Regions from separate parts of the Alteromonas sp. Cnat2-8 genome, predicted to be linked through region 2. Evidence: predicted binding sites of a transcription regulator. Region 2 holds the regulator's gene; each other region holds the start of a gene.
The links. Region 2 encodes sigma-54, which starts transcription at its own class of promoters, with help from an activator protein. Its sites were predicted from a motif close to GTTGGCACGNNNNTNGNNT; they were not measured.
Positions count from the first base shown of each region.

Region 1: the regulator sigma-54 is predicted to act here: its motif matches at 3,141-3,159, upstream of flhA (flagellar biosynthesis protein FlhA).
Region 3: the regulator sigma-54 is predicted to act here: its motif matches at 3,661-3,679, upstream of glnA (glutamate--ammonia ligase).
Region 4: the regulator sigma-54 is predicted to act here: its motif matches at 2,260-2,278, upstream of MHN00_RS07010 (PEP-CTERM sorting domain-containing protein).

Region 1 covers NZ_JAKREX010000001.1:183,129-188,688, reverse strand. The annotation lists gene flhB (flagellar biosynthesis protein FlhB) at 1-311, shown strand, start outside; gene MHN00_RS00825 (D-Ala-D-Ala carboxypeptidase family metallohydrolase) at 398-1,372, opposite strand; gene MHN00_RS00820 (L,D-transpeptidase family protein) at 1,365-2,972, opposite strand; gene flhA (flagellar biosynthesis protein FlhA) at 3,215-5,314, shown strand; gene flhF (flagellar biosynthesis protein FlhF) at 5,344-5,560, shown strand, end outside.
Region 2 covers NZ_JAKREX010000001.1:521,171-526,730, forward strand. The annotation lists gene lptB (LPS export ABC transporter ATP-binding protein) at 1-639, shown strand, start outside; gene MHN00_RS02205 (RNA polymerase factor sigma-54) at 713-2,194, shown strand; gene hpf (ribosome hibernation promoting factor) at 2,225-2,512, shown strand; gene ptsN (PTS IIA-like nitrogen regulatory protein PtsN) at 2,526-2,969, shown strand; gene rapZ (RNase adapter RapZ) at 3,054-3,899, shown strand; gene MHN00_RS02225 (HPr family phosphocarrier protein) at 3,899-4,171, shown strand; gene mgtE (magnesium transporter) at 4,346-5,560, shown strand, end outside.
Region 3 covers NZ_JAKREX010000002.1:215,898-221,457, forward strand. The annotation lists gene glnG (nitrogen regulation protein NR(I)) at 1-113, opposite strand, end outside; gene glnL (nitrogen regulation protein NR(II)) at 103-1,188, opposite strand; gene MHN00_RS05140 (DUF4124 domain-containing protein) at 1,319-1,936, opposite strand; gene glnA (glutamate--ammonia ligase) at 2,185-3,594, opposite strand; gene typA (translational GTPase TypA) at 4,052-5,560, shown strand, end outside.
Region 4 covers NZ_JAKREX010000002.1:662,440-667,999, reverse strand. The annotation lists gene MHN00_RS07020 (PEP-CTERM/exosortase system-associated acyltransferase) at 1-400, shown strand, start outside; gene MHN00_RS07015 (FAD-binding protein) at 508-2,229, shown strand; gene MHN00_RS07010 (PEP-CTERM sorting domain-containing protein) at 2,330-3,292, shown strand; gene MHN00_RS07005 (tetratricopeptide repeat protein) at 3,422-5,560, shown strand, end outside.

The DNA.
Region 1 (5,560 bases), 340 kb from region 2:
CGGTTGCTATCAAGTATGATGAGAAGGGAGTGAGGGCGCCGGTTGTGGTCGCTAAAGGTGCTGATGAGCTGGCGATGCACATCAGAAAAATTGCTACCGCCAACGATGTGCCGCTGATCCCTTCTCCCATGCTTGCCCGCGCCATTTTCTACTCCACAGAAGTGGACGATGAAATTCCTAACGCCTTATTTATGGCGGTAGCGCAGGTGCTAGCGCACGTTTATCAGTTGAAAGCGCATAGAGCAGGGAAGGGCAAGCGACCTAAGCCGCTTAAACGAGATTTGCCAATACCACCAGAATATCGACGTTAATTGCGCAGTAAACATCGAAAAGTTTTAGCGTAAATAAAGTGGGCAGTTTCATTCGGTACTGCCTAACGTTTACGTAAAATGCAGCGTTACCAGCGAGCTAAGGTTCCTCTCACATCAACATGAACGAAAGGCCCGTGCGCCGCATTAGCACCGTAAATACCAAGCCCACCGATTCTTGGGCCGAAAGCGCCTTGTTTAGACATATTTGAGATAAAGTTGGCTAGCCATACCGCATCTTCGCGGTTTACCACACCGTCTTTATTGAGGTCATCCATCACCCCATCTTTCGGTGACTGATCGATATAGAAATCCGCTGCGCCACCCCAAACGTGACGGCTGTACTGAACATTGCCAATAGCTTTGTTGTAGAACGGAGTGCGATATCCACTCATTATGGTTAAGCCTTCAACAGCATGCCCTTCGTCATTTAAGGTGTGCAGTATTTTTTCCAGTTTCAACAAAAGGCCTGCTCGCAAATGTACATATTTGGGAAATCCTTGTTGCTGCTTGGATAGAAATTGACCTAGGGTGAAATTGGGCGACAACCTTACGTCCGTTTGTTCTGGCGATACTTCAATAAGTCCTGATGGGGGTAAATAAATGGGATTGTTTTTTAAAGGCTTATCAGGATATTTACCAATTGTGTAGCCGTTTAACTTACCTGTTTTGTCTACCTTTTCCAAAGATGTCATCACAAAGACGTTGAGCGTCGCAGTTTCTCCTGACTGCGCGTTGGTGGTTTTAAGTACATAGTGCCCTGATTTCTTAGGTGCCATTATTGGCGCTTTCCCCACAACCCCGCTAACTATTGGAAGGTTCGAACTCGTCTTTAGTGCCTCACCGTTCGCATGGTGAAATTGAAAGTTCCCAGTATGGCTTTTGTTGTCAAACTCAACAGTGAACGTTTTATTCGGCATTACGAAAATAGAGAAAATAGGGTAGGGGACCGTATTTCCATTAATAGCAAGCTTAGAGTTGAGCATGTCATTGTCAAAGGAGAACGCATCACTGGCGCGCACTACAGTTAAAAGAGCAATCAGCACTAACAAACACTTACGCACGTTTAAACTCCTTCAATTTCTCAATAATATGGCTGTCCCGATTGTATGCATCGCGGCGAAATACAATGGTTCCTGCTTCATCTGCAAACGCTGTGAAGTACACAATAAGAACAGGTATAGGTTTCTTCAAATATAGTGTACTGGTCTCTTCACTTTGAAGTAATTGCTCAGCTTGCGGTATTGCCTCTGTCTGGCCTGAATGAGTGAGTACCCATTGAGACAGCTTCAAAGGGTTAGAGACTCTGATGCAGCCAGAGCTGAAGTTCCTTTCTAATTTCGAAAAAAGGCTGTGATCGGGCGTGTCGTGAAGATAAATGGCATGCTTATTTGGAAGCATGAATTTCACTTTACCAAGGGCATTGTGCGGACCGGGCTTTTGTCTGAGTGTATAGTGAAATGTACCACGGCTAACATTTGTCCAATCAAACTCATCGACAGGGCTGAAGCCGCTGACACCGGCGGGCTGGGCTTCGTAACCTTGCTCAACCAATAAAGAAGGATTGGTTTTTAATTTCGCCAGCTTGTCTTTAGTGGCTATACTGAAAGGCACGGTCCAGTAGGGGTTAAACACCATATACTTCATTGATTCAGCGAAAACGGGCGTTTGCCTCACTGGTGTACCGACAATCACAGGCATTCCCAATGTTTCCTCACCTTCAGTAAATCCTCTCAACTGAAACGAAGCAATGTTAACGCGTAAATATGTTGACCAAGTTTGATGAGGGAGCCAGCGCCAACGCTCTAAGTTTGCATCAATTCTTTCTAACCAAGAAAACGTGGTGGCATTTAATGCTTCTAAAGTGGAACTTCCCACGATACCATCTGGCTCTAAGCCCGCAGACATTTGAAACTGCTTAACCGCGTCCAGTAAATCTTTATCGAATAACTCTGAATAGGTGCCTGGCCCTAAAAGACGAGACTTCAGCAACACAACTCTTTCGCTCGTTGAGTTCAGCTTAAGTGTTGGGCCAACTGGAATTTGTGTGGTAACTGTAGAAACTGCCGTGAGTAAACTACGCTTTTTTTCTAACAGTAACTGGTATTCATGGTGTGATGGCCACATGGCCCGCAATGTTGCAGAAACACCGTTAGTTAATGCGTGATTTAGCGATGCCACAGGATCCGCTTCTCTTTGCTTAAGGAACCACTGCGAATCTGCATTGGCGGGGCTAACAAGCCCATTTAATCGATGCAGAGTTTGACTGATAAAGGCATCGGTTGCTAGTACATCTAAGAGTGCCGTATTGGCGTCGCGACTTTCGAGCATTGATGCGTGGTAATACTCGGGCGAGAAGCCATGTAACTCTGAATCAGCAATTTCATGGAGGAGTTCCTGAAGACGGTTTTCAGCATCACTAGTACCAAACCATATAAGCTGATAGCCCTGTTGAGTGTAGACCTCGCTTACCAAAACTCTATTGTGCACACGAGATGGGTTACTATTTTGTGAACCGTATATCTCCACTGAATCAACTAGCAAATTCTCCACACGCTGTCGTAAGTTAGGTTGTTTAGATGCATGAGCTACATGACTAAAAGTCAGCATGATGACAAGGCTGACCCAACAAAACGTTGCAACACGATTTTGTAGTACTACCATGAATAATCCTTTTAAAACGAAGAGTAGGCCCTAGGAATAGTGACGTAATTATAAACTGTTCGTATGTCCCTCGGATACAAAATCTTAATCGCTCTATACAAGTCACTGTAGACAGTAATCACGCATGATTACAGCTCAGATTTGGATAACTTTTGCGTAAAACACAAAGCTGGCACGTTAGTTGAAAACTCACTAGAAGATTCACATAAAGCGTCAATTTTCTGATAGAGAGACACCAAGCCATGCAGTTATCCGGTTATCTTCAGCGATTCGATAAAAATCAGCTGCAAAATTTTACCAGTGGTTTAGGCGCACCCATCGTCCTTTTGGCAATTATGGGCATGGTTATATTGCCTATGCCGCCATTCTTACTGGACGTGCTGTTTAGCTTTAATATTGCGTTGTCGCTAGTCATTATCTTGGTGGCTGTACTTACCCAGCGTCCAGTAGATTTCGGCATTTTCCCCTTGGTGTTACTTATCGCTACCGTTTTGAGACTAGCGCTTAACGTGGCTTCTACTCGCGTTGTTTTACTTTACGGACATGAAGGCGGCGATGCAGCAGGTAAAGTTATCGAAGCCTTCGGTGAGGTCGTGATTGGTGGTAACTACGCCGTAGGTATTGTTGTTTTCGCCATTCTTCTTATTATCAACTTCAAAGTTGTAACCGCAGGCGCAGGACGTATTTCAGAAGTAAGCGCTCGCTTTACGTTAGATGCTATGCCCGGTAAGCAAATGGCCATAGATGCTGATTTAAATGCAGGGTATATAGATCAAGACCAAGCACGTAAACGCCGTGAAGAGATTACCGCAGAAGCGGATTTTTACGGGTCGATGGACGGTGCGTCAAAATTTGTAAAGGGTGATGCGGTCGCAGGCCTTTTCATCATGCTGATTAATATTGTCGGTGGTCTTTTTATTGGCATGATTCAGCACGGGCTTTCATTCGGTAACGCTATAGAAATCTACACCATATTGACCATCGGTGATGGTTTGGTGGCGCAAATTCCTTCATTGTTACTTTCGGTCGCTACAGCCATTATCGTTACTCGTGAAAACGAGACCCAGGAAATGGGCAAAGAAATCCGCGGTCAGCTTGGTAATAATCAAGCCCTCTATATAGCCTCGGGGGTTCTATTTGTGATGGGTATCATTCCTGGGATGCCTCATATCGCATTCTTAGGGTTCTCATTCTTGATTGCAGGCTTTGCTTACTGGCAGTCGGTCCAAGAAAAGAGAAAGGCCGCAGAGCCCAAAGTGCCAGACAATGTGGTAAAAGATGAATCGGTTGCGCCTGAAGTGAAAGAGCTTGGCTGGGATGATGTTCAGCAGGTAGATACCATCGGATTGGAAGTGGGCTATCGCTTAATTCCTCTTGTCGATAAATCCCAAGGTGGCGAGTTGTTGACGCGCATTAAAGGCGTACGTAAGAAACTATCGCAAGAACTGGGTTTCCTTATTCCGCCTGTCCACATTCGCGATAACTTGGATTTAGAGCCCAACACTTACACCATCGCTATGCTAGGCGTAACGATAGGCGATTCCATCATCAGTCACGATGAAGAACTTGCTATTAATCCAGGGCAAGTGTTCGGTAAATTAGAAGGGCGTGCCACTAAAGACCCCGCGTTCGGCTTGGACGCAGTATGGATTAAGCCCAATAAACGGGAGCATGCACAAACCCTTGGGTACACAGTAGTAGACGCTGCGACCGTTGTAGCGACCCATTTAAGCCAATTACTCTCTAACAATGCATATCAATTATTAGGGCACGAGGAAGCGCAACAACTTCTTGATATGCTTGCCAAGCAGCATCCGAAACTGGTTGAAGGATTAGTACCAGACATTCTTCCGCTAAGCACCGTCGTGAAAGTACTGCAAACCTTATTGTTTGAAGGCGTGCCTATTCGCGATATGCGTACAATCGTTCAAACACTCAGTGAGTACGGCACGCGCAGCCAAGACCCCGATGTTTTAGTGTCTGCAGTGCGTATTGCCCTTAAACGTTTAATTGTCCAAGAAATTACTCAAGGTGCAAAAGAGATACCTGTCATAACCTTGGCGCCAGAGTTGGAACAGATGTTGCACCAGTCACTTCAAGCAGGTGGCGAAGATGGCGCTGGCATAGAACCAGGTCTGGCAGACAAGCTGCAAAAATCATTGCAGCAAGCCAGTCAGCAGCAAGAGTTAGAAGGAGAGCCTGCAGTACTCCTTACCTCAGGCATGCTACGACCCGTTCTGTCTCGCTTCTTAAAATATTCGGTTGTTGGGCTTCATGTTCTGTCTTACCAAGAAGTGCCTGACGACAAACAAATAAAAATAGTCAGTTCGGTCGGTCAATAATCTGACACTGGGTGATTGGAGAGGTTGCAATGAAAATTAGACGTTTCTTCGGCAAAGATATGCGTGAGGCGTTAAGCCAAGTTAAAGCTGAATTGGGCAGTGACGCTGTGATCATGTCAAATCGCAAAGTCGCTGACGGTATTGAGCTTGTCGCAGCCTACGACAAAGAACCTGAAGCGAAGTTGTTTACGCCGAAAGCGTCTCCACAAGCAGCTGCAAAAACACCTGGCCAAAAGGCAGTGCCTA
Region 2 (5,560 bases):
CAAATTGTTGGTCTTCTTGGCCCAAATGGCGCTGGTAAGACCACCACATTCTACATGATTGTTGGTTTAGTGAATCTGGATAAAGGCAAGATTGAAATCGACGACAATGAGCTAACTCATCAGCCCATGCACGAGCGTGCACGCCGCGGAATAGGCTACCTACCGCAGGAAGCCTCTATTTTCAGAAAGCTCACAGTGCATGAAAATATCATGGCCATTTTGCAAACCCGTAAAGATTTAAATTCACAACAGCAAGAAGAAGAAGCTGATGCGCTACTTGATGAATTTAATATTAACCATATACGTAATAGTACGGGGATGAGTTTGTCAGGGGGCGAACGCCGTCGCGTTGAGATTGCCCGCGCTCTGGCAGCAAAACCGCAATTTATTTTGTTAGACGAACCATTTGCTGGTGTTGATCCAATATCAGTTAATGATATAAAGAAGATAATACAACATCTTCGCGATAGGGGTATTGGAATCCTTATCACAGACCATAACGTACGAGAGACATTGGATGTTTGTGAAAAGGCGTACATTGTGAGTCATGGCGAGCTTATTGCGCAAGGAACGGCGGAACAGGTTTTAAGTAATCAAAAAGTAAGGGATGTATACCTAGGCGAACAATTCAGGCTATAGTTAATGTAACCGAATTGTCATTTTTCAGTTTCGCTCTGGTATATTCAATTTAGAGCATTTAAATAAGACGTAGATGAAACCATCTTTACAGCTAAAATTTAGCCAACAACTTACCATGACACCTCAGCTTCAGCAGGCCATTAAACTGCTGCAGCTTTCTACACTTGATCTTCAACAAGAGATCCAAGAAGCGCTCGATTCTAATCCGCTATTAGAAGTTGAAGAAGGTAACGACGAGCCGCAACTAGAAAAGAACAATATCGACAACGATGACAGCGGCTCTGAGGCCACTGCTTCTGCATCTAGTGACACATTAGAAGCCGGCGATGCACTTGAGAAAAACGATCTTCCCGATGAGCTGCCAATCGACAGTACGTGGGATGAATACTACTCTGCTTCATCTTCGCCTGCTCCGGGTCCATCCAATGACGACGAGCAAATCTTCCAAGGTGAGACTACTGAAGATATTCAAGAGCACCTTCTTTGGCAAATGCGCCTTACCCATTTCTCGGATACCGATCGCGCAATCGCTACAGCAATCATCGACTCTATTGACGAGTCAGGTTATTTAACCGTTACCCTTGATGATATTTTAGAAGCGGTTAACGATGATGATATGGAAGAGCCGATTGAAATGGACGAAATAGAATGTGTGCTAAAGCGCATTCAGATGTTCGACCCTATTGGTTCTGGCTCACGCTCTCCACAAGAATGTTTGATGGTGCAATTGCGCCAGTTTTCAGAAGACACACCGTGGCTTGCTGAAGCAAAACAACTGATTGAAGAGTACTCTGACTTACTGAGCAGCAAAGACTATCGTACGCTTATGCGTAAAAGCCGATTGAAAGAAGATCAGCTACGCGAGGCAATGCGTTTACTGCAAACCTTGAATCCTCGCCCAGGTAGTGCTTTAGTTACTAAAGAGCCTGAGTACGTTATTCCTGATGTCTCAGTAACCAAGAAAAATGGCCGTTGGGTGGTTGAGCTGAACCCCGACAGTCTGCCTAAGTTAAGCGTAAATCAACAATACGCTGCAATGAGTCGCCGTGCCAAGAATAGTAGCGATTCACAATTCATCCGCTCACACATGCAAGAGGCTAAGTGGTTCATAAAGAGCCTTGAATCTCGTAACGAAACCTTAATGAAGGTTGCAAACTGCATTGTGCAGCAGCAAATGGGCTTTTTTGAGCACGGCCCGGAAATGATGAAACCAATGGTGCTAAATGATGTCGCAGAAATGGTAGATATGCACGAATCCACTATTTCGCGAGTGACAACGCAAAAGTACATGCATACGCCACGTGGAATCTTCGAATTGAAGTATTTCTTCTCAAGCCACGTTGCAACAGAGTCTGGTGGTGAATGTTCATCTACAGCGATTCGTGCATTGATCAAGAAATTAGTGGCCGCTGAAAAGCCTAGCAAGCCGCTAAGTGATAGCAAGATTGCTTCATTGTTGGCCGAACAAGGCATTAAAGTTGCCCGGCGAACAATAGCAAAGTACCGGGAATCGTTGTCGATCCCGCCGTCGAACCAACGCAAAAGCCTTATTTAATCGGGCTTAATAATATAAGGAAGACGAAATATGCAAATCAACCTTACTGGTCATCATGTCGAAATCACCGACTCTTTGCGTAATTATGTCGATACGAAGTTCAGCAAACTTGAACGTCACTTTGATCACATTTCTAATGTGCATGTCATCCTGAACGTTGAAAAATTAAATCAAAAAGCCGAAGCGACCGTTCATTTAAGTGGCGCTGAAGTATTCGCATCCTCAGAAAATACCGACATGTATGCGGCGATTGACAGCATGGTTGATAAACTCGACCGGCAGGTAATCAAGCATAAGGAAAAACTGAAAAAACATTAGTAGTTAATTAAGCATGGATATACAAGCCATCGTAAGTCTGGACCGCACCGAGTGTGCGGTTCAGTGTAATAGTAAAAAGCGAATTCTTGAGATCATCGCTGATATCGCTGCCAAGCAAAACGAGAACATTGATCAGGCAACGGTACTCAACAGTTTGATGGCTCGAGAGCGTATGGGTAGTACAGGCATTGGCAATGGTATCGCCCTGCCCCACGGACGCCTGCCGGGCCTTGAGAAAGTGATTGCCATTGTTGTAACCAGCACGCCAGCAATCGACTTTGACGCCCTTGACGAGAAACCCGTAGACATCTTTTTTGCGCTACTCGTTCCCGAGGAGCAGACCGAAGGACACCTTCAAACGCTGGCCACCGTGGCTGGTAAACTAAGCGACAAAGAAACGATTAAAGCAATACGTCGCGCAACGACAAGCGACGATATTCTATCTGCATTAAGTTAAACATTAAGCGCCTATTAACCGTTTAGTGGGCGCCTAATTCAACAACGCGTATGTGATAAAACCAGAGTATTAGGGAGAAAGTAGGTGAAGCTGATAATAATCAGTGGTCGTTCGGGGTCTGGTAAGTCTGTCGCACTTCGCGCATTGGAAGATTTAGGTTATTACTGTGTTGATAATATCCCGGTAAACTTACTTCCCACCTTAACCCATACAGTTGTTGACGAGTACGATCAGGTTGCGGTAAGTATCGATGTGAGAAACTTACCTAAAAATCCTGACGATTTGGTGGAAATTCTAGACTACCTGCCTTCTTCGTGGTCGATGACCATTGTTTACATTGACGCGAGCGATGATGTACTGGTTAAGCGTTTTAGCGAAACACGTCGTCTTCACCCTCTCGCCAAGCTTAATAAATCGCTTTCAGAAGCCATTAAAGCGGAGTCTGCCCTACTTGCTCCTATTGCAGAACGCGCAGATTTATATTTGGACACTGATAAGCTTACCATTCACCAACTGGCAGAGTTAATTCGAGAGCGTATCTTGGGTAAGAAAAGCTCACGCCTTGTGCTTGTGTTTGAGTCGTTTGGCTTTAAGCACGGCATTCCTAAAGATGCGGATTACGTTTTTGATGCCCGCTTTTTACCTAACCCCCACTGGGAGCCCGACCTTAAACATCTGACCGGATTAGACGCACCAGTAGAAGTATTTTTGGGGTCGCAGCCTGTAGTGACCAAGTTCATTTGGCAAATTCAGAATTTAATAACGACATGGCTGCCTCATTTAGAGCGCAATAACAGAAGTTACGTAACCGTAGCCATTGGCTGTACTGGCGGGCAACACCGTTCGGTTTATATCGCACAGACCCTGTCGAAAACCTTCAGTGAAATACACCCTGATGTTCAAATTCGCCATAGAGAGCTGAATCAGTAATGACTATTCAAAAAACGCTAACTATCGTCAATAAGTTAGGGTTGCATGCGAGAGCGGCGACCCAACTGGTTAAACTGGCTAATCAATTCGACGCTAAAATTATCTTAAAAAAAGGCGATAAAGAAGCAGACGCAAGCAGTGTATTGGGATTAATGATGCTTGAAAGCCATCAAGGTGAACAGGTAGATGTGATTGTGGACGGCAGTGATGCTGTTGATGCACTTGCAGCTATTGAAGAGCTTATTGAGGGCAGATTTAACGAAGACGAATAGTCTTACTTACCCAATCCATTGACCAATTAATCAACACTTAGCGCAGTTATCTTAAAATCCTGCGCAAAACCTACGCAATTATCATGACAGACTCATCATAATTGCGATATTCTACGCCCACTTAGGCTCTATGGCCTGCATTGTTCATCTTTTAGCTTGTAGGAATAACGCCTTATGGCAGAAGCGCTTGTTTCTAAATACGTACAAACTCAGTTACGCGCACTCAACGCTGCGTTGACCAACGGTCAATTCGTATCTGTACGTAAGCTTCTGCTTGAATTACCGCCTTCAGACGTCGCCCACATTCTTGAATCTAGCCCAAGCAGAACCCGTGACGAATTATGGGAGCTCATTGATGGTGACTTTCACGGCGACATTTTAGAAGAACTGTCTGACGATGTTCGAAACGGTATCATTACAAAAATGCTTCCCGCTAATGTGGTTGACGCACTTGAAGAGATGGATACCGATGACTTAGCAGAGACGCTAAGCAGCCTTCCCGAGCCAGTATTGGCCGATATTCTAGATTCGATGGATGCACAAGATCGCGTGCGCGCAGAGCAAGCGCTGTCTTACGGTGAGGAAACCGCTGGTTTCATCATGAACACCGACACCATCACATTACGTCCAGATGTGACCATTGACGTGGTTCTGCGCTATATCCGCTTAAAAGGCGAGCTACCTGAGAATACGGATACGTTTTACGTGGTAAACCGAACTGACAACCTTGTTGGTATCGTTCCGGTTACCCGTTTACTCACCGCAGATACCGACGATAAAGTGTCTGACGTTATGGACGAGGAATCTGAAGCGATTCCTGTGAATATGCCAGACGATGAAGTGGCAAGCCTGTTCGAGCGATACAATTGGCTTTCAGCACCTGTTGTAGATGAAAACCATCGCTTAGTGGGCCGAATTACCATTGATGACGTGGTTGATATTATTCGTGAGGACGCCGAGCACTCGATGATGAGTATGGCGGGTCTTGATGATGACGAAGATACCTTTGCACCCGTTATGCAAAGTACCAAACGACGCTCGGTGTGGCTGGCGGTAAACTTAGTGACGGCGCTAATGGCTGCGATGGTGAGTGATCTATTTGAAGCAACGCTCAGCCAACTGGCTGTGTTAGCTATATTAAATACCATTGTCCCCAGTATGGGCGGTGTAGCGGGTAATCAGACGCTAACGCTAGTTATTCGCGGTATGGCACTAGGCCATGTTAACGCGAGTAACTCACGATGGCTTATCAGTAAAGAAATATCCATCGGCTTTTTAAACGGTGCCATTTGGGCGGTGCTTATTGCCTCTGTCATAGCGTTATGGAAACAAGATTACATGCTGGGCGTAATTATTGCCTTTGCCATGATGGTAAACATGATTGCGGCT
Region 3 (5,560 bases), on a different contig from region 2:
TCTTCAGGGTTTTCAAAACTTAAGCAGCTGATATCTGCTGCTTGTAAGGCCTTTTGCAGCACCCAACGAATAGAACTGTCATCATCGACAATCCACACAGACTCATTCGTCATCGTCTGTCTCCTTACGATCTATTGGTATGTAAATTACGAACTCAGTGTGACCAGGGTAGCTATCTACATCTATTTTGCCGCCGTGGTGGTTTATAAGGGTCTGTGAAATAGACAAACCCAACCCAGAGCCATTTTGCTTGCTTGTGACCATGGGGTAGAAAAGTGTGTCTTTTACTTCAGCCGGAATACCCGGGCCGTTATCAATAATTTTTATTTTAGCTACCAGCGCGTGACGCTTCGTTTGAATTGTCATTTGGCGCTCTATTCGCGTAATTAACCTAATTTGTGGGTTGGGGGTTTGGCTCTCGGTTAATGCCTGAACGCTGTTGCGCACAATATTGAGCACCGCTTGCTGAATCATGTCAGGGTCTAACATAAGCGGTGGAATGCTGGGGTCATAGTCGCGAACTATGGTAATGGGATTGTCTGAGTCAAAGCGCATTAAGCTGCGTATTTTTTCAAGCGCTTGATGCACGTTGCTTTCTTCAAATCGAGGTAGTGAATTAGGTCCAAGCAATCGATCAACTAAGTTTCGTAGACGATCAGACTGCTCAATGATCATGCTTGTAAATTCTTTATGCTCGTCAATCAGCTCTTTTTCTAATAGCTGTGCTGCACCGCGAATACCACCAAGAGGATTTTTGATTTCGTGTGCAAGGCCGCGAACCAATTCCCGTGCTGCGTAATGTTGCGCGTTTTGTAAAGTTTCTCGAGAAATTCGCTTTTGCTGGTCAATCTTTTTAACTTCAAATAGCAGTCGTGGGCCGTCTTCGAAGTGCAAGTTGGTAACGGTTAGGTCGGCAGATACATAGCGGTTATCTCGAAAAGCCAACTTAATTTCGTTTTCGGTGAAATCTTCCCCCTTTCTGATGGCAGCTTTAAGTCGGGTGGTTTCTATTGTGCCCGGCAAGAAAAAATCTTGAAGTGGATGCCCAATAAGTTGTTTTAATCCAGTCTCAAACAAAGCTTCACCAGCGTGGTTGGCATAAACAATCGTAAGTTTGTTGTCTACCATTACCAGTGCGGTATTTAGGCTATTGATTAGCTGTTGTGTTTCTAACTCGGTGGAATGCATCCGAGCTCGTCTCCTTTGCACCATAATTGTGCATTGTAGCTTGCAATGATGCGTTGCGCGAATAAAGAGCTCAAGAAGAAATGTTCACTGAACCTCTATGGTGCGCATACATAACAATGGTTGCACGCTATTAGTTATTAATTAACGCCGATGCCTGATGCAGGTAAAGGGTTTGTAATGGAGACGATGCAAGAGTCTTGCCCGTATTGTTAGTGAGTTCAACTTTATAAGTATGTGCCCCACGATGGATACCAGAAAGCTTAAAGACGCCTGAACTATTGCTAGCTAATGGGGCGTCGTCAAAGATTAATCGGTAGATTGGCGCTTTGGGTGCACCAGGTTGTGCGGCAGAGATAGTGAATTCACCCAAGTTATTGCGAATTGTCGCTTCTGGTGCAGGTGACTTAATGACTACGCGATAGTTGGGCATGGGGGCAGCCGGCTTCGCAGGGGGAGGTGGGGTAACCTTTGCCGCGGTTACTACGTTTTGCGTTTTTACATCGAACGCTAAGGGTTCTGCGTTTTGCTGCGGCTTGTCGGTGTAAGTCACAGAGCCGTCTTTACCTACCACCTTGTATATGGTCATTGGAGAGGTAGCTGCGGCTGATGTTGCATTGCTGCTTTGTCCGGTTTCGCTTTCTTGTGCTTCTTGCTGGGTACTTTCTTGGCTCAGCATTTCCGCTTGCACAGGCAGTAAGCCATTGCCGCTACTTAGTAATAGCGAAATTAAGCAAATGTGTCGCGTCATGTAGTGCACGTGTCGTTACCTAATCAATGTGGTTTTGGCTAGCTGGCTAATTCATATAGCTTGCTATGTTTGGCTTATGGATAACCTTTCTAGTTGTATGCAGATGCAAGCGGGCAAAGCCCTGTGCGCAGTTGATACAGCATGAAAGAGTATTTATTAGCATAGCTATAAAAACATAGTAGATAAATCGTACGCATAAAAAAAGCCCGCAGAGCGGGCTTTAGTATAAATTGCTATACAGTGCGAAATTACACGCTGTAGTACATGTCGAACTCAACAGGGTGAGTAGTCATGTTAAGTTTCGTTACTTCTTCAGACTTAAGATCGATGTATGCATCAATCATGTCGTCAGTCATAACGCCACCAGCTTTAAGGAAGTCACGGTCGTTATCAAGAGCTTCAAGTGCCATTTCTAGCGAGCTTGCAACTGTTGGAATTTCAGCAGCTTCTTCTGGAGGTAGGTCGTACAAGTCTTTATCCATTGAATCGCCAGGGTGGATCTTGTTCTTAATACCGTCGATACCCGCCATAAGCATAGCAGTGAACGCTAGGTATGGGTTAGCTGTTGGGTCAGGGAAACGTACTTCAATACGACGTGCTTTATCGCTAGTTACGTGAGGAATACGAATAGATGCAGAACGGTTACGTGCAGAGTATGCAAGCATTACCGGTGCTTCGAATCCAGGAACTAGACGCTTGTATGAGTTAGTAGAAGCGTTAGCAAACGCGTTGATTGCGCGCGCGTGCTTGATGATACCACCAATGTAGTAAAGTGCTTCCTCAGAAAGACCTGCGTACTTGTCACCTGCAAAGATGTTTACGCCATCTTTAGAGATAGATTGGTGACAGTGCATACCAGAACCATTATCGCCAACAAGCGGCTTAGGCATAAAGGTAGCTGTTTGACCGTATGCGTGTGCAACGTTGTGAACAACATACTTGTAAACTTGAATTTCGTCAGCTTTCTTAACTAGCGTATTGAATTGGCAAGCAATTTCGTTTTGGCCAGCAGTTGCTACTTCGTGGTGGTGCGCTTCGATAACAAGGCCCATCTCTTCCATAACTAGACACATTGCAGCACGGATATCGTGAGCAGAGTCCACTGGTGGTACTGGGAAGTAACCGCCTTTAACGCCAGGGCGGTGTGCCATGTTGCCGCCTTCAAACTCTTCGCCAGAGTTCCACTTTGCTTCAGAAGAGTCAATCTTGTAGAAAGAACCCGCCATGTCAGTGTGGAAGCGTACGTCATCAAAAAGGAAAAACTCTGGCTCTGGGCCGAAGAAACATGTGTCACCGATGCCAGTTGATTTTAGGAATTCTTCTGCACGACGAGCAACTGAACGAGGGTCACGCTCATAACCTTCCATTGTTGAAGGTTCAACGATGTCACAACGGATGTTTACTTGTGTCTCTTCAGCGAAAGGGTCAACTACGCAGCTTGTTGCGTCTGGAAGAAGAACCATGTCTGATTCGTTGATGCCTTTCCAGCCAGCGATAGAAGAACCATCGAACATTTTACCTTCTTCGAAAAACTCTTCATCAACAACGCTCGCAGGAATAGATACGTGTTGTTCTTTACCCTTTGTATCGGTAAAACGTAAATCTACAAACTTCGCTTCACTTTCTTTAATCAGCTCTAATGCCTTTTCTACTGACATCGTGTCCTCCAGGTTTAATGTAAAAATGCGGAATGATCAGCTTCACTCCAACAGTGGCAAAAGTGAAAGCGATTATCATGCCATCTATATGTATACCGATTTCTGTGGCATAGACGGGCATCTATCACTTCCGTTTGAATTAAATTGCATTATATTGGTGCAATGTTGCACCAATATGGCGTTTTATGCTCATTTGTACGTCAATCAGCCTAGATTACTTTGTAGCGTATAGCCACCAAATATGATCAATTAGGTGCAACGGGGCTGGTTATTTGTTGAACAAGTGTTTGAAAACCAATAAAACTCGTTTCCATCAAAAAAAAGATGCGCAAACGTCGTGGTTTTTCTGTACAATCCGCGCAAATTTTTCTATCTGCATTTTTTTGCAACAAATCTAACGCATACTCCTTTCCACTGAATTGAAGTAGACGTTGATTTACACAGGCTCTATATAAGCATGAATACCACTGATATTAATAAATTGCGTAACATCGCAATCATCGCCCACGTTGACCACGGTAAGACCACCCTGGTAGACAAACTGTTACAGCAGTCTGGCACCCTTGAATCTCGAGGCGAGCAAGAAGAGCGCGTAATGGACTCGAACGACATCGAGAAAGAACGTGGCATTACCATCCTAGCTAAGAACACAGCGATTAACTGGAACGACTACCGTATCAACATCGTAGACACTCCAGGACACGCTGACTTCGGTGGTGAAGTAGAGCGTGTAATGTCGATGGCTGACTCTGTACTTCTACTTGTAGATGCACAAGAAGGCCCGATGCCACAAACCCGTTTCGTTACGCAAAAGGCATTTGCTCAAGGTCTTAAGCCAATTGTTGTTATTAACAAAATCGACAAGCCTGGTGCGCGTCCTGATTGGGTTATGGATCAAGTTTTCGACCTATTCGACAACCTAGGTGCAACTGACGAACAGCTAGACTTCCAAGTTGTTTATGCGTCTGCACTTAACGGTTGGGCATCACTAGATGCAGATACTAAAGAAGACGATATGACGGCATTGTTCCAAACTATCGTTGACCAAGTTTCTCCTCCTGATGCAGATATCGACGGCGCATTCCAAATGCAGATTTCTCAGCTTGACTACAACTCATACGTGGGTGTTATCGGCGTAGGTCGTGTTAAGCGTGGTTCTGTTAAGCCAAACCAACAAGTAACGGTCGTTACTGCTGATGGCAAAAAGCGCAACGGCAAAGTTGGCTTAGTTTACGGCTACCTTGGCCTTGCTCGTCACGAAGTTGAATCTGCTCACGCGGGCGACATCATTGCAATCACAGGTCTTGGCGAACTTAAGATCTCTGACACCATTTGTGACATCAACACTGTAGAAGCACTTCCTCCACTTACGGTTGACGAGCCTACAGTAACCATGACGTTCCAGGTAAACACCTCGCCGTTTGCAGGTAAAGAAGGTAAGTATGTAACGTCACGTAACATTCTAGAGCGCCTTAAAGACGAACTAGTACACAACGTTGCACTGCGCGTTGAAGAAATGCCTGATCCGGACAAGTTCCGCGTATCTGGTCGTGGTGAACTTCACCTAGGTATTCTTATCGAAAACATGCGTCGTGAAGGTTATGAGCTTGCAGTGTCGCGTCCAGAAGTAATTCTGAAAGAAGTTGACGGCGCAACGCAAGAACCATACGAAACCTTGACTATTGACTGTGAAGAACAGCACCAGGGTTCAATCATGGAACAGCTTGGTCTGCGTAAAGCAGAAATGACTGACATGTCTCCAGATGGTAAAGGTCGTGTACGTATCGACTTTATCATTCCAAGCCGTGGCCTAATTGGTTTTCAAACAGAGTTCATGACGTTAACGTCGGGTTCTGGCTTGCTATATCACACGTTCGATCACTATGGTCCGTACAAAGGCGGTATCATTGGTAAGCGTAAGAACGGTGTTCTAATCGCTAATGCAAACGGTAAAGCACTAACTAAC
Region 4 (5,560 bases), on a different contig from region 2:
CATTTGCGAGATATCTCGACTCGCAGTTCCACTTGAGTTTCGGAAGCGTCAGATGGACCGGTTTTCTGGTGCTGCGACAGGTGTAATTAATGAACATACGTACTCTGAAAATGAATTAAGGTGTTTCCCCTTTATCGCCATCGGGCTTTACTTCTCTGCTGCTGCTTTAGTTATGCACAATAATATAAAACATACGTATGTTATGATGGAACCACGTCTTGCCCGAAGTATGAGGTTTGTGGGCATTCAGTTTGAGCAGGTTGGTCCCGTTATTGACTATCATGGTAGGCGTGCACCCTATTATATCAATCCATCACTGCTCTACGCTAATTTAAGGCCTAGCTTTAAAATAATGTTGAAAAACATACAGCATCAAGTTGAGAAGTATCCTCGAGACTAGAGAAGCGCGTCTAAACACTCTAATTACTTTTGCCGAGCCTGGTGCTCTTTACCAAATACATTGCATTCCAGTCTTGCGATATTTTTCAGGCGCGTTAGGAACTATTTATGAGAACATTAGACTTTGGGTTTGAGCAACTGAAAAACCTTCTACTAACTTCTGGCTTTCGGTCATCACAGATATTATTTGTCGACACTAACGATGCGTACATCACGTATCCAGAAAAAAATTCAGCTATATTGGTCGTTAAACCATACCCTTCCGAATCCGATGGCTCTTCGCGATATATGGAAATAATTAAGATAATAGAACTTGCAAAATGCAATGGATTTGCTGTTCACCCCTACAGTAGAGGCGCCAACTTAGGTTATGGAGGTAAAGAGCCCTACGCTTCAAATTGTATTGCCTTGGATTTAAGTGAGTTTAAAAGAATAAGTTACTACAAGAAATCAAGTGGACACATAACAGTAGAACCAGGAGTATCACAAGAAGCCATTAGTGAATTTTTAATAAAAAACGGTGATATCCATATACATGACACTACTGGAGCGCCAAAATTTGCAAGCGTCACCGGAAACTATCTTGAACGGGGTTTTGGTCATACTCCACTCGCTGAGCACGCTAAGAATATTCTGCATGCAGAAATTATCACTCCCAACAATAAAGAAGAAGCACCTACACATTTTGTGACATCAACCGATGGTACATCATTTAAAATTGACGGGAAAATAGCAACCAGAACCTATAGCATCGGCCCTGACCTGACAGGTCTCGTGATTCAAAATAATGTTTCAATTGTAACAAGCCTTACAATTAAGCTTTTGAAAAAACCTGATTGTTTCGTTGCTTACTTCATACCATTCAAAGAAGAAGATATTGATCAAATGATTGATACTTGTGCAATCCTGAGAAAACAAAACACCATACACAGTGCTGCACATATTGGAAACAACATGAAGACACTCCAATTACTTGCTGTAGAATTTCCAAATCTAATTAAATCGTATGATTACGAAGAGTTAAACAAATTGATCCGCAAATTCGGTTTAGATGATTGGACGCTTTCAGGAGGGATGTACGGAACTAAAAACCAAGTCAAAGCGCATATTAAAGATCTTAAGACCGCGATGAAAAAACTAGGTGTAAAACCTTTATTCATTGACAAAGAAAAGCTCAGCTTTATTAAGAAAACGCTGTCTATTACTCCTAAATATAATAGAGCTTTAGTTAAAAAACTAGTTTCCAGTAATAGTGGTATAGCCAGAAAAATAGGCGCTAAACTTGCTCTGAGAAAGAGCCTAATAGAATTATGTAAAATAAAACAAGGGACTCCTAGCAATGAATTTCTTCGAACCATTTATTGGAGAAACCTTCAGAAGTTAACAGATAACGTGCCCAATCCAAGTCAAGACAAAGTAGGTTTGCTATGGGGCGCGCCCTGCTCTGAAATATCGAGCAAAGATTTTAAATTAATTACTTCTATCATGAGTGAAACATGTAAGAAGTATAGTTTAGAAAGTCCAATCTCAGTAACCCTTATAAATGAAAGAACAATGGAGTGTGTATTATCTCTTTCATGGGATAGACAAAAAGAGAAGGAAGAAGAACAAGCTTTAGCTTGCTATCAAGAAATAATGCTTAAGTGTGCTTCCATGGGCTTCCTTCAGTATAGAATGTCTACGCTTTCCAATCACTTTCTCAATCGACAGCATCTACCGCTACCTTTTGAGCTCCCTGAACTTAAATCTTATTTTGATCCTTGTAATGTCATCTCTCCTTCAAAATATCAATTAGTGTCTAAAAATTTTACAACACGCAAATGCGAATGAAATAAAACCATAATAATCAAATACTTAAAAAATGGCACGTTGCATGCTTATGTTAACAACGTATAACAGACCTACTGTTCAAAACAACGGAGCGTGGAAAATGAAATTTGCAACAACTATCAAATATGCAGCGATTGCGGGAGCTCTTGTTACAGCTTCAAATGCGACTGCTGGGGTATCTGCAACAGCTTATTTAGAATTAAATGATCTTGTTGTTCAAATCGATACTGATGGCGACTTGGTACCTGATCCAGTTAATCCTCTTGACTTTATTTCTATCCTTCCGGGTGGTTCACGATCAACAAGCACTTTCACTGACAACAATGGTGCTTCAGACTCAGACTTAGATTCACAAGCTTCTGCCACAGCAGATTCTGATGCAGACTTACTTTGCCTAGGTTCATCTTGCGGAGTTTTAGGTCTTACCAATAATGGCCAATCTGTTGATGGTGGCAATTTGGTTGCGAGTGACGCGTTTTACTACTCAGTGGCTGACGCTCAAGTTTCAGGCAGTGCGATTGGTTCTGGTGCTACCGGATTTACATATGCGGATGCGGGTATTGCTGCTGGTAACAATGAAAGCGCGGGTGCCAATAGTAATATCGCGAATGATATTCTTACCACGTTTACACTCAATATGTTGACAGATATTAATGTGCGATTCAGTGCACTGATGGATTATCTGGTTGATGCATTTATCTCGCCGGATATCGCTAATGATAGTTTAAGAACAGCTACATCTACAGCTAAAGCGACATTTGGAATTGAGTTAGTGAGCTTTAACACTGGAAACACAGTATCTCTTACAGGTGGTCCATCAAGCGTGACATTTAACGATATCGCAATTGACCAACCTGGACTAGGCGACCTAATCGTTCGTTCAGGTAACAACGTAGATTTCACGTCAGGCTGGGCAAATGTTAGTGCTGGTACTTATCAGTTAACAATTTCTCAATCATCAACTGTTCAATCAACGCTTGTTCCAGCGCCTACTACGTTAGCGATGGCTGCATTCGGCTTGCTGGGCTTGGGCTTAACAGCTCGCCGTAGAAAGCAAAAGTAATCATTGTCTTTATAAGAAAAGCCGGATTTTAATCCGGCTTTTTTTTATACTATCTTAATACTTCTTGTCACTTATTAAAAAGCACGATACCTTTATCAAGGTAAACTCACGGACGTTAGAAGTTTTAAAATGCTAAAAAAAAATATTCAATTTGCTGCGCTCGCTCTATTAACTTGTATTGGATGCACACCAAAGGCTCACCAAGATTACATTCAAGAAACCAAAGTTGCACTTGAGAACGGGCAATCAAGAGAGGCTGAAGTATTAATTAAACAAGCGATGAGTGAGGAGCCAACACCTGGCCTCAGGCTATTGCTTACAGAAGTTTACTTACTAAATGGCAACACAATTGGCGCCAAACAGCAACTCGAAAAAGTAGATATTGAAGCGCTAACCCCATCCGAACAGAGCAAAGCTGAGAGTTTAAACGCACAAATAGCTATCCTTAGTTTTGATAGCAGTTACCAAAGACTTATAGATAAAAACAGTACTTGTCGCGATTGTATGTTGGCAGAAGCGTGGTCTAGCGTCGCACTATCAAACTCTATAGATTTAGAAAGAATAGAAGGCGACACGGCCGTATTTAGCGTCTTTGAAGCATTTAATAGCAACACTCTTACAAGCTTAGATATTTCACCACTAATTGACAATTCCACATCCGATATTGAACTGCTTGTGATGGGCGATCTATTAAGGCGGTCGAATAATATTGACGGAATGATAACAGTTTATAATGCGTATAAGAAAAATAACCCTAACGTATTGAACATCAATTTGCCATTAGCTCAAGCTTTGCTAGTTAATAATGACTTTAAAAAAGCGAAAGAACTTGTAACCCCTGTTCTTGCGAGATTTTCTAAAAACCCAATGGCTAATTACCTTAATAGTTTAATTTTATTAAGCGAAAATAAAAATGTTGAGGCATATAACGCCATATCCTTAGCTGATACCTACGGGATAAACTTACCTTCTGTTTCGTTAACAAAAGGGCTTTTAGAGTTTAACTCTCAGAATTACGAATCAGCATTAAGTAGCTTTGAAAAAGCAACAAATATGGACCCGGGCAATGAACTAGCAAATACGATGCTTGTTGCTACCAAAGTTAAATTAGGTATCACTGACGATGCTCTAGAAACCTTAGCAACTCAAGAAACACTTTCAGAACTGGATGTATCAACCATTGGACAACTTGTGGGAACTGAGAGTCATGCTAGAGAATGGGTGACTCTACAATCAAAGCTGGCACAGAGCGAATCTCCTAGAGCAAGGGTTCTTAGCGGGCTTATCGAGTTAGCACGTGAAGGAAGCTCTGAAACACTGAGTAAACCGGGCGACACTTCGGATAACACTTATAATCTCATTCAAGTCGCAATGATGATGAATAAAGCTCAATTTGGTGAAGCTCTAAATTATGTAGACAAGTGGTTAGAGAGAACAAATGATAAAGTAAAGGTCATGAACTACAAGGCTGCCATCTTTATTGCTAAAGGAGACCGAGATAGCGCTAGATCAGTTTATGAAGGCACTTTGGAACTTTTGCCCACAAACAGAGCTGCTCATATGTTTATGGCTCAGTCTGCAGCGAAGAATAAAGACTACGAAGGAGCTCTGAAATCTTTAGATAAGATATTAGAGAATAACCTCAACGATGTCATTGTGTTGAAGCTATACCTAGCCTTCCAAACACTTTCAAAAAATAAGAAATACGAATCAAAATTGCATAGCTATATTGATAACGCCATTTCTGAATTTGATGACAATGTTCTTTTCAAATTAATGAAAGCGGGCATTTTCGCTACTCAAGGAGCAAATGAACTTGCTCAAAGGGTTATGAATTCTGTAGATGCCGATAAGGCAAAACTAATCAATCAGTATTGGGAATTACAATTTTATCTAGCGGGTCGCTCGAATGACTTAAATCAAGCAAGGGAAGTGGTCAAGGCATGGAATATACAGTTCCCGGATAGCACTCGCCCGAACATTGCACTTGCAACTTATCTTGAGAAAGCAGGCCAAATTGAAGAAGCTATCTCAGTGCTGGAGCAGGTCCCTCACTCTCTTGAGCGTCGAAAAGAAAGCCTTGCGCTGGATGCAAAGCTTGCTTCACTCTACATCTACGCTGGGAACTTATCTAAAGCGAAATATAAGATTGGACAGATTGAGAAAAAACCTAACCTGCCATCAGGGTTATTAGATTACCTTAGAGGTTCGTACGCTATTAAGCAAAATAATTTAGACGAAGCTGAATCGTTACTTGCAAAAGCTTAC